Regions from separate parts of the Streptomyces sp. NPDC097617 genome, predicted to be linked through region 2. Evidence: riboswitches for the same ligand, from Rfam matches in the RefSeq annotation. Region 2 holds a riboswitch; each other region holds the start of a gene.
The links. A riboswitch is a leader RNA that binds a small molecule or an ion and turns the genes downstream of it on or off. The one in region 2 is predicted to bind cyclic di-AMP.

Region 1 (3,264 bases), on a different contig from region 2:
TCGTCGTCGAGCCGATCCAGGGCAAGGGGGTGCTGGCCGCCCCGCCCGGGTTCCTGCTCGCCGCGCAGGAGATGCTGCACCGGCGGGGGGCGCTGCTGATCGCCGACGAGGTGCAGACGGGCCTCGGACGTACCGGGGACTTCTACGCGTACCAGCACGAGCCGGGTGTGGAGCCGGACCTGGTGTGCGTGGCGAAGGCACTCTCGGGCGGCTACGTGCCGGTCGGCGCGACCCTGGGCAAGGACTGGATCTTCAAGAAGGTCTACTCGTCCATGGACCGGGTCCTCGTGCACTCGGCGAGCTTCGGCTCCAACGCCCAGGCGATGGCGGCGGGCCTCGCGGTGCTGTCCGTCATGGAGGACGAGGAGGTCGTCGCGAACGCCCGGGCCATGGGCGATTTGCTGCGCGGCCGGCTCGCCGCGCTGGTGGACGAGTACGAGCTGCTGCACGAGGTGCGGGGGCGCGGACTGATGATCGGCATCGAGTTCGGCCGGCCGTCCTCGCTGGGCCTGCGCAGCCGGTGGACCATGCTCCAGGCGGCCCGCAAGGGGCTCTTCGCGCAGATGGTCGTGGTGCCGCTGCTCCAGAAGCACCGGATCCTCACCCAGGTCTCCGGGGATCACCTGGAGGTGATCAAGCTGATCCCGCCGCTGATCGTGGACGAGCGGGACGTGGACCGGTTCGTCGGAGCGTTCCGCGAGGTCATGGACGAGGCGCACGGTGGGTCCGGGCTGATCTGGGACTTCGGCAGGACGCTGGTGAAGCAGGCCGTCGCCACGCGCTGACGGCCCGCCGACCCCGGGGGGGAACCGGTCCGGAGCGGTTCCCCGCCGCGTCAGACCAGCAGCCGGTCCCGCAACCGGTCGAGGGTCTCGGGCCGCAGCCCGAGGCCGTCCGCCAGGTAGCGGTCCACGCCGCCCCAGATCTCGTCGATGGTGTCGAAGGCGGCCATCAGGTACTCGGCGCGGGCGTCGAAGAGCGGCGCGAGCAGCTCCATCACCTCGGGGGAGCGCTCGCCCGCCGACTCGCCGGTGCGGCGCACGCGGTAGCGGCGGTGCGGCGCGTTCGACTCCAGGTAGTCCGTCACGATCGCCTCGCGCTCGACGCCGAGCGCGAGCAGGGTGACGGCGATCGACAGGCCGGCCCGGTCCTTGCCGGCCGCGCAGTGCATGAGCGCGGGGACGCTGTCCTCGGCGAGGGCGTGCACGACCCGGCCGTGCTCGGCGGTGCGCTGCCGGATGATCGCGCGGTACGAGTTCGACATCCGGGCCGCCGCCTTTCCGTCGCCCAGGATCTCGCGCAGCTGGACGAGGTCGCCGTCGCGGACCAGCCGCCAGAACTCCCGACCGTCGGCCGGGTCCGAGAGCGGGATGTTGACGTTGCGGACGCCGGGCAGGTCGACGTCGGGACCCTCCAGCGCGTGGTCGGCGCCGTTGCGGAAGTCGAAGACGGTGTGGAGGCCGAGCGAGGAGAGGAACTCTGCGTCGCTTTCGGTGGCATGCGCGAGATGTCCGCTTCGGAACAGTCGTCCTGTCATGACCGTTCGGCCATTAGAAGTCGGCAATCCGCCTACATCGCGGAAATTGCGCACTCCGGTCAGCTCCGGCTCCTGTATCTGCTGGGTCAAAACAACTCCTCCGCCACGCCTGGGTCCTCTGTCCGAATTACACTACTTGGCGCCAACTTGCCATATCCGGACGAGAGATCGGGAACGTCCCCGTGAGCCAGATCATACGGTGACCGTGAGTGCCTGATCGCTAAAGCCGAATCGCCCGGTCGGAGCGGCTGTTGGCGGTCGGGAATGGACGGAGGGTGACCGGAATTCCATCGGTCTCTGATGCCTGTTATTCCGTCAGCGAATTCACGGCTTGTTCCGCGCGGCTGCCAGGGATTACCTTCGCGATCGATCCGGGCGGACCGCCAAATCCTGCCGCCTCCCGGAAACCGCATCCGACCTAATTTCGCGCGGCAGGAGCGGGGGAACCAGGTAAGCCGCCGGCCCGGAGATCCTTCTCCGGGACGGCTCGGGGTGAAGTCGTTCATGTCCCGTACATGTACGGCCGGACATCTCCAGTCCGAACCCGACAGCTCACCTCGCAGGCGCCGGAGAGGAATTCGTCATGCCTGCAAAGGGTAAGCACCGCCGTCCCAAGTCCCTCTCCCTTTCCCGCGGTTTCGCCGTCGCCGGAACCGGTGGCGCGGCCCTCGCGCTGCCGCTGATCGGCGCCGCCGGCGCCCACGCGGCCGGTGCTCCGGCTGTCGCTCCCGCCGTGGCCCCCGTCGTGGCCGCGCAGGTCCCGGTCGCGCTGCAGGCCACGCCCGCCGCCGCCGTGCAGGCCGCGCCGTCCGTCTACACGGTCGTGCCGGGCGACTACCTCTCCAAGATCGCCGCGGAGCGCCACCTGTCCGGCGGCTGGGAGCAGCTCTACGCCGACAACCGCGAGGCCGTCGGCGGCAACCCGTCGCTGATCCACCCGGGCCTGAAGCTGGACCTCGGCGGTGCGGGCGAGGCGTCCGAGGCGGAGGCCGCCCCCGAGGCCGATGCGAAGCCGGCCGCGCAGGCCGAGCCGAACCCGGCCCGCAAGCAGGCCGAGAAGCCCGCCCGGGCGCAGCGGGAAGCCCCCGCCGAGGCTCCGGCGGAAGCCCCCGCCGAGGCTCCGGCCGCGCCGCAGTCGGCCGCCGCCTTCGTGTCCCCGGTCAGCGGCGGGATCTCCACCCAGTACAAGGTCGCGGGCAGCATGTGGTCCTCCGGCTACCACACCGGCGTCGACTTCATCGCCGGCTCGGGCACCAGCGTCAAGGCGGTGGGCGCGGGCACCGTGGTCTCCGCAGGCTGGAGCGGCTCGTACGGCAACGAGGTCGTCATCCGCCACGCGGACGGCAAGTACTCCCAGTACGCCCACCTGTCCCAGCTCTCCGTCTCCTCCGGCCAGAGCGTCACCGCGGGCCAGAGCATCGGCCTCTCCGGATCCACCGGAAACTCGACCGGCCCGCACCTCCACTTCGAGATCCGCACGAGCCCGTCCTACGGTTCGGACATGGACCCGATCGCCTACCTCCGCTCGAAGGGTGCGAGCCTCTGACGGCACCCGCCGTCGGACCGCCGACACGCGTGAGGCCGGGACCCGAGGGGGTCCCGGCCTTACGCGTACTTATTCCTTATCCCCTGCGTGGTATAGATCACGGTCCGTCAACCCCTCATTACGTTGGCGTAGGTTGGTTACGGGAGTGAAGTATGGGTTCCCGTGGCAGCGACGACGACGA
Region 2 (3,264 bases):
CGACGGCCGAGGAAATGGAGCGCGCCCAGGCGCAGCTGGAGCGCGAGTGGCTGGACCGGCTGAGCACGGTGGCCGGGCGCGCCGACGAACTGTGCCGCTTCGCGGTGCTGTTCGGCGACCCGCAGCTGGCGCTGACCGCCGTCCAGCGTGTCCTGGACATCACCGCCGAAGAGGTGCAGGCCGTGGCCGCGGCCCGACTGCGCCCGGACAACCGCGCGGTGCTCGTCTACGAGCCGATCGAGTCCGACGAGTCCGACGAGTCCGACGAGAACGAGGGGGCGGAGCAGTGAGCGACACCGCAGCCGTCACGATGACCTTCCACCCGCAGCCGCAGGCCGGCGAGCCGCAGCCGTGGGCCTTCCCGGCCCCCGACCGCGGCCGGCTGTCCAACGGCCTGACCCTGCTGCGCTGCCACCGGCCGGGCCAGCAGGTCGTCGCGGTCGAGGTCAACCTCGCCGCCCCGCTCGACGCCGAGCCCGCGGGCCTGGACGGCGTGGCGACCATCATGGCGCGGGCGCTCTCCGAGGGCACCGACAAGCACTCCGCCGAGGAGTTCGCGGCCGAGCTGGAGCGCTGCGGCGCCACCCTCGACGCGCACGCCGACCACCCGGGCATCCGGGTCTCCCTGGAGGTCCCGGCCTCCCGGCTGCCCAAGGCGCTGGGCCTGCTCGCCGAGGCGCTGCGCGCTCCCGCCTTCGCCGACGCCGAGATCGACCGGCTGGTGCGCAACCGGCTCGACGAGATCCCGCACGAGCTGGCGAACCCGCAGCGCCGCGCCGCCAAGCAGCTCTCCAAGGAGCTCTTCCCGGCCGCCCTGCGGATGTCCCGGCCGCGCCAGGGCACCGAGGAGACGGTCGCCCGGATCGACTCCTCCTCCGTACGCGCCTTCTACGAGGCCCATGTACGCCCCGCCACGGCCACCGCGGTCGTCGTCGGCGACCTGACCGGCATCGACCTGGACGCCGTGCTGGCGGACACCCTGGGCACCTGGACGGGCAACACCGCCGCGGCCCTGCCGGTGCCGCCGGTGACCGCCGACGACACCGGCCGCGTGGTCATCGTGGACCGGCCCGGCGCCGTCCAGACCCAGCTGCTCATCGGCCGGATCGGGGCGGACCGTCACGACCGGGTGTGGGCGGCCCAGGTGCTCGGCACGTACTGCCTGGGCGGCACGCTGACCTCCCGCCTGGACAAGGTGCTGCGCGAGGAGAAGGGGTACACCTACGGCGTACGCGCCTTCGGCCAGGTGCTGCGCTCCACCGAGGACGGCAAGGGCGCCTCGATGCTGGCCATCAGCGGCTCGGTGGACACCCCGAACACCGGACCGGCGCTCGAGGACCTCTGGAAGGTGCTGCGCACCCTCGCCGAGGGCGGTCTTACCGACGCCGAACGCGATGTCGCCGTGCAGAACTTGGTGGGCGTGGCCCCGCTGAAGTTCGAGACGGCGGCCTCGGTCGCGGGCACCCTGGCCGACCAGGTCGAGCAGGAACTGCCGGACGACTATCAGGCGCAGTTGTACGCACAGCTGGCCGAGACCGGCACGGTGGAGGCCACTTCGGCGGTCGTGAAGGCCTTCCCGGCGGACCGGCTGGTCACCGTCCTGGTGGGCGACGCGGCGCTCATCGAGGAGCCCGTGCGGGCGCTGGGGATCGGTGAGGTCACGGTCGTCTCCAACTGACGCTCGGGCAACGGCTCCTTGAGGGCCGGCCGAAGATTTCGGCAAGGGGTTCTGGTGACTTGTTCACCAGAACCCCTTTTGTCCGTTTAGTGGTGAGGTTGCTTTTATGTGGTGTGGCGTACGCAACAAAAAGCCGTGTCTGTTTGGCGATTGACTGATGATCCGCCTAGCGTCGTCCGTGCTGTCCGTCAGTTGTGCCCGCCGCATCCGCGGCACCGGGCAGCGATCGCCGAGTCCCCGTCAGGCGCGAGCCTGGGGAGCCGGGGACCCACATGAGTCCCTGGGGTGAATCGGACCCCCTCGCAAGAGGAGGCCCGTAGGAGACCTTCCTGCTCCGAACCCGTCAGCTAACCCGGTAGGCGAGAAGGAAGGAAAGGATCAAACCCTTCATGGCGTTTGGCAGTCGTCCCGCTGGTTCCGGTAAGCACCGTGGTTCCAGCCGTCTGAGCCGTAAGACCGCCGGTTACGCCGGTATCGCCGCGATCGCCACCACGGGTGTCGTCGGCTCCCTCGCCGCCCCGGCCTTCGCCGCGGACAACCACAGCAGCAACCTCGGCCAGGACAGCGGCCTCGGTGCCGTCGTCGTCGCCGATGAGCTCGCGGGCGACATATCCGACCAGGCCGACGCCCAGCACCGCGCCGCCGAGCAGGCCGCCGCCAAGGCGCAGGCCGAGGCCGATGCGAAGCAGCGGGCCTCGGAGGCCAAGCGCCTCGCCGAGGTCAAGGCGAAGGCCGAGCGAGAGGCCGCCGAGCGCGCCGCCCGCGAGGAGGAGCGCAAGCGCCTCAACACCTTCGTCGCCCCGGTGGACGGCTCGTACGTCAGCACGCAGTACCACGCGGGCGGCGGCATGTGGTCCTCCGGCAGCCACACGGGCATCGACTTCCACGCCGCCTCCGGTACCTCGGTCCACGCCGTCGGCGTCGGCACCGTCGTCGAGGCCGGCTGGGGTGGCGCGTACGGAAACAACGTCGTCATCAAGCACAACGACGGCACGTTCACCCAGTACGGCCACATGACCTCGCTGAACGTCTCGGTCGGCCAGCAGGTTGCCGCCGGCCAGCAGATCGGGCTGTCGGGCTCCACCGGCAACTCCAGCGGCCCGCACCTGCACTTCGAGGCCCGCACCGGCTCGCAGTACGGCTCGGACATCGACCCGCTCGCGTACCTGCGCTCGCACGGCGTCGAAGTCTGACGCTGCGGCGCAGCGCTTCCGCTCCGCCTTCTGCTTCACCGAAGACCCCGGCTCCCCGAGCCGGGGTCTTTGTGTTGCGCCCTTGTGCAAATGTTTCGCATTTTCGGCTGCTCTCGGAAATTATCGTGTGTTGCAATAGAATCGCGGCACGCGCATGTGCGTGCAATGAGGCTGGCAGTCGGAAATAGGCGGAGGTTCGGTCTTGCGTATTCCTGCGCACGCGGTATGCACAGCAATCCGCGACGACATCGTCTCCGGAGCGTTCGAGCCGGGCGCCCGGCTGACCGAGGAGGTACTGGCCCGCCGGTACGGGGTCTCGCGCGTCCCGGTCCGCGAGGCCCTGCGGACCCTGGAGTCCGAGGGCTTCGTGACCACGCGGCGCCATGCCGGGGC
Region 3 (3,264 bases), on a different contig from region 2:
CGGCACCCCAGCGCAGCGCCTCGGAGAAGGACTCCGCGCCGATGGGGGCGATCATGAACTCCTGGATGTCCACGTTGGAGTCGGCGTGCGACCCACCGTTGAGGATGTTCATCATCGGAACGGGCAGCAGGTGCGCGTTCGGACCGCCGAGGTAGCGGAAGAGCGGGAGGTCCGAGGCCTCGGACGCGGCGTGCGCGACGGCCAGGGACACGCCGAGGATGGCGTTGGCGCCGAGCGAGCCCTTGTTGTCGGTGGCGTCCAGGTCGAACATGGCCTGGTCGATCAGCCGCTGCTCGGTGGCGTCGTAGCCGACGAGCTCCGGGCCGATCTGCTCGATGACGGCGAGGACGGCCTTCTCGACACCCTTGCCGAAGTAACGGTCGGGGTCACCGTCACGGAGCTCGATGGCCTCGAATGCACCGGTGGAGGCGCCGGACGGGACGGCAGCACGGCCGGTGCTGCCATCGTCGAGGCCCACCTCGACCTCGACCGTGGGGTTGCCTCGGGAGTCCAGGATTTCCCGGGCTACGACGACGTCGATGGACGGCACGAGCATCTCCTTCTGGGATGTGACGCTGGGTGTGCGGTGGCGTGTCAGGCCGTGGGATGGCCTTGCCGCCTAGAGCCTAACCGGATCCGGGCACTCGACCGGCCGACCGCCCGGACCCTGGGACGAAAAAGGGACCGAATACCCCTCTTCCGGGACATAGGTCCCTTGATCACCGGCATTCAGGGGGCGGACACGGCACCGCCCGGCGCGTGGGGCACGCACCGGGCGGTGAAATCCTGCACGCCGTCAGCCGACGCCACGCACAGGGTTTTGCGGCATTTGCCGCACTGTTCAGCTGAGCTTCAGCTTCTGACCCGGGAAGATCAGGTCGGCGTCCGAGACGATGTCCTTGTTCAGCTCGAAGAGCTTCTCCCAGCCGCCCTTGACGCCGTTGGCCTCGGCGATGGTGCCCAGGGTGTCGCCCGGCTTGACCTCGTACGAGCCGTTGCCGGTCTTCGGGGCGGTCGGAGCCTCGGTGCGCTCGGAGCGGGTGACCGGAGCCTCGGCGCGCTTGGTCTTCGGCGCGACCTTGGTCTCGGTCTTCTTCGTCTCGGTCTTCGGCTTCGACTGCGGCTTGTTCTGAGCCGGGGTCTCGGAGCCGCCGCCGTTGTAGGAGGAGCCCGACAGGCCCTTGCCGCAGGACGGCCAGGCGCCCTTGCCCTGGCTCTTGAGGACCTTCTCCGCGACGGCTATCTGCTGCGCCTTGGTGGCCTGGTTGGCCTGCGGGGCGTACGACTTGCCGCCGTAGCCGGACCACGTGGAGGGCGAGAACTGCAGGCCGCCGTAGTAGCCGTTGCCCGTGTTGATGGCCCAGTTGCCACCGGACTCGCACTGCGCGACCTTGTCCCACTCGGAAGCGGTGGCGGCGCTGGCGGAGCCCACGGCCATCAGCGGGGCGGCCACGGCCACACCGGCGACACCGGCGAGCGTGACGATGCGGACAGCCTTGGAACCGCGACGGTGCTTGCCCTTGCCGGAAAGCAGCATGGAGTTTCTCCTCACCGACGCCTACGAGGTGAGCTGTCGGGTTCGGGCGAGTGAGTTGCCCGGTCGTGCGACCTAGCGCACGTCTTAACCCCAAGCCGGTGGCGTGACCGTCTCTCAACGGCCGCTCCCGGCACCTACCTTGGTTCCCCCGCTCCTGCCTTCGGCGCTTGACGCGACGACTGTTCCCCCCGTCCGCCGGCAGGATTCGGCGATGCGGTCGAAGGAGCCCGCGGTGGCGAGCGATTCAGAAGGTAGACAGGTCTCTCCCCGATGTTCAACGAGCAACATCGGGGAGAAACGGCCCCTACTTGCGCTCCCCGCAGGGGTGTTTGCGCAGGTGAGGACAGGGTTTGCGGAAGCCCCGGGGCGGGACACGCCAGTTGACCGGAAGAGACGCATGTCTCACTTGCCGAAAAGCGACATTCAACTCTTACCGGGTATCTCAACTGTCCTTATTCTGCTGTTAGATCCAGGTTTTGACCGGGCTTGATCAGATCGGCGTCCTCGCCGATGACCTGCTCGTTGGCCTCGTAGAGACCGTTCCAGCCGCCCTTCACGCCCTTGGCGACCGCGATGGTCGCCAGGCTGTCGCCCGCCCGAACGGTGTACGTGAGGTTCGACGGGACATCAGAGGGCCCCGACGGTTCGGCCGCCGGAGCACCGCGGTGCTTGCCGCCGCCCTCGGCGGGAGTGGCACCCAGGGTCCCCGTCGTCTCCGGAGTACCGGGGGTCCCGGGGGTCACGGGCGCCGTCGGGTCGACCGGGGGCAGTCCGGGCGTGGTCGGCGCGGTCGGGTCCACCGGCAGCGTGGGAGCCGTCGGGTCGACCGGGGCCGGCGTGGTGCTCGGGTCTCCCGGCAGGGTCGGCGCCGTCGGGTCGACCGGAGGCGTCGTCGGGACGTCCGGCGCGGGCATGACGGGCAGTCCGACGGACGGGGCGTCGGGGATCAGGAAGGGGGTGCCGAACGGGCTCGGGACCGGGGTCGGCGAACCGTAGTCGGTGGACGGCTTTTCGCCCGCGGTGGACGGAACGGCATCGTCCGGGCGGGACGGCGAGGCGAGGAGGGGGCCCTGGCCGCCGGGCAGACCGGGGTCCACCTGTGCGGCGGGGCTCTGGCGGTCCAGGCCGGCCGAGGCCGCGCACAGCGGCCACGCCTGCGGTCCGGTCGAGTTCAGCACCCGCTCGGCCACCGCGATCTGCTGGGACCGGCTCGCGAGGTCGGGGCGCTCGGCGAAGTCGAGACCGCCGGCGCTCTGCCACTCCTCCTGGGTGAACTGGAGTCCGCCGTAGGCTCCGCTGCCGAAGTTGGCACTCCAGGAGCCGCCGCTCTCGCACTCGGCGACCTTGTCCCACGTGGACGTGTCGGCGGCGGTGGCGCTGGTGGCCGCGAGCAGCGGCAGAGCCAGCGCGGAGCCAGTGACTCCGGCTGTGACGACCAGCGCGGGGACCTGGCGGGGGCGTCTGTGACGGCCGTTCCCGGAACGCATGTAGGTTCACCTTTCGCATAACAGCGGGGTAACGGCAGAACCTAGCGGCCTTCGAACGATTGTCACAAGTTCAAGCTGAATCTGACTTTTAATCAGATCTCGCTCAAATGTTTTGAGCCGTGAAGCGAACGGGAAGAGTACGAAGCCCTCGCATGATCAACCCCCCACGCCAGCGCAGGTCTTGAGTCGGAACGGCGAGTTCCAGATCGGGCAGGCGGGTCAGCAGGGTGGCGAGCGCGG

Region 1: linked by a shared signal. The riboswitch ahead of ACIQZO_RS20345 (LysM peptidoglycan-binding domain-containing M23 family metallopeptidase) and the one ahead of ACIQZO_RS24445 (M23 family metallopeptidase) in region 2 are both predicted to bind cyclic di-AMP.
Region 3: linked by a shared signal. The riboswitch ahead of ACIQZO_RS35975 (transglycosylase family protein) and the one ahead of ACIQZO_RS24445 (M23 family metallopeptidase) in region 2 are both predicted to bind cyclic di-AMP.

The regions. Positions count from the first base shown of each region.
Region 1 is NZ_JBIWCL010000012.1:43,824-47,087, reverse strand. It holds gene ACIQZO_RS20355 (aspartate aminotransferase family protein) at 1-785, shown strand, start outside; gene ACIQZO_RS20350 (tyrosine-protein phosphatase) at 836-1,627, opposite strand; cyclic di-AMP (ydaO/yuaA leader) riboswitch at 1,943-2,116, shown strand; gene ACIQZO_RS20345 (LysM peptidoglycan-binding domain-containing M23 family metallopeptidase) at 2,121-3,083, shown strand; gene ACIQZO_RS20340 (SGNH/GDSL hydrolase family protein) at 3,246-3,264, shown strand, end outside.
Region 2 is NZ_JBIWCL010000016.1:75,332-78,595, reverse strand. It holds gene ACIQZO_RS24455 (M16 family metallopeptidase) at 1-290, shown strand, start outside; gene ACIQZO_RS24450 (M16 family metallopeptidase) at 311-1,678, shown strand; cyclic di-AMP (ydaO/yuaA leader) riboswitch at 1,896-2,055, shown strand; gene ACIQZO_RS24445 (M23 family metallopeptidase) at 2,068-2,871, shown strand; gene ACIQZO_RS24440 (GntR family transcriptional regulator) at 3,074-3,264, shown strand, end outside.
Region 3 is NZ_JBIWCL010000033.1:77,138-80,401, forward strand. It holds gene eno (phosphopyruvate hydratase) at 1-556, opposite strand, end outside; gene ACIQZO_RS35975 (transglycosylase family protein) at 842-1,537, opposite strand; cyclic di-AMP (ydaO/yuaA leader) riboswitch at 1,541-1,713, opposite strand; gene ACIQZO_RS35980 (transglycosylase family protein) at 1,990-3,024, opposite strand; gene ACIQZO_RS35985 (cytochrome P450) at 3,128-3,264, opposite strand, start outside.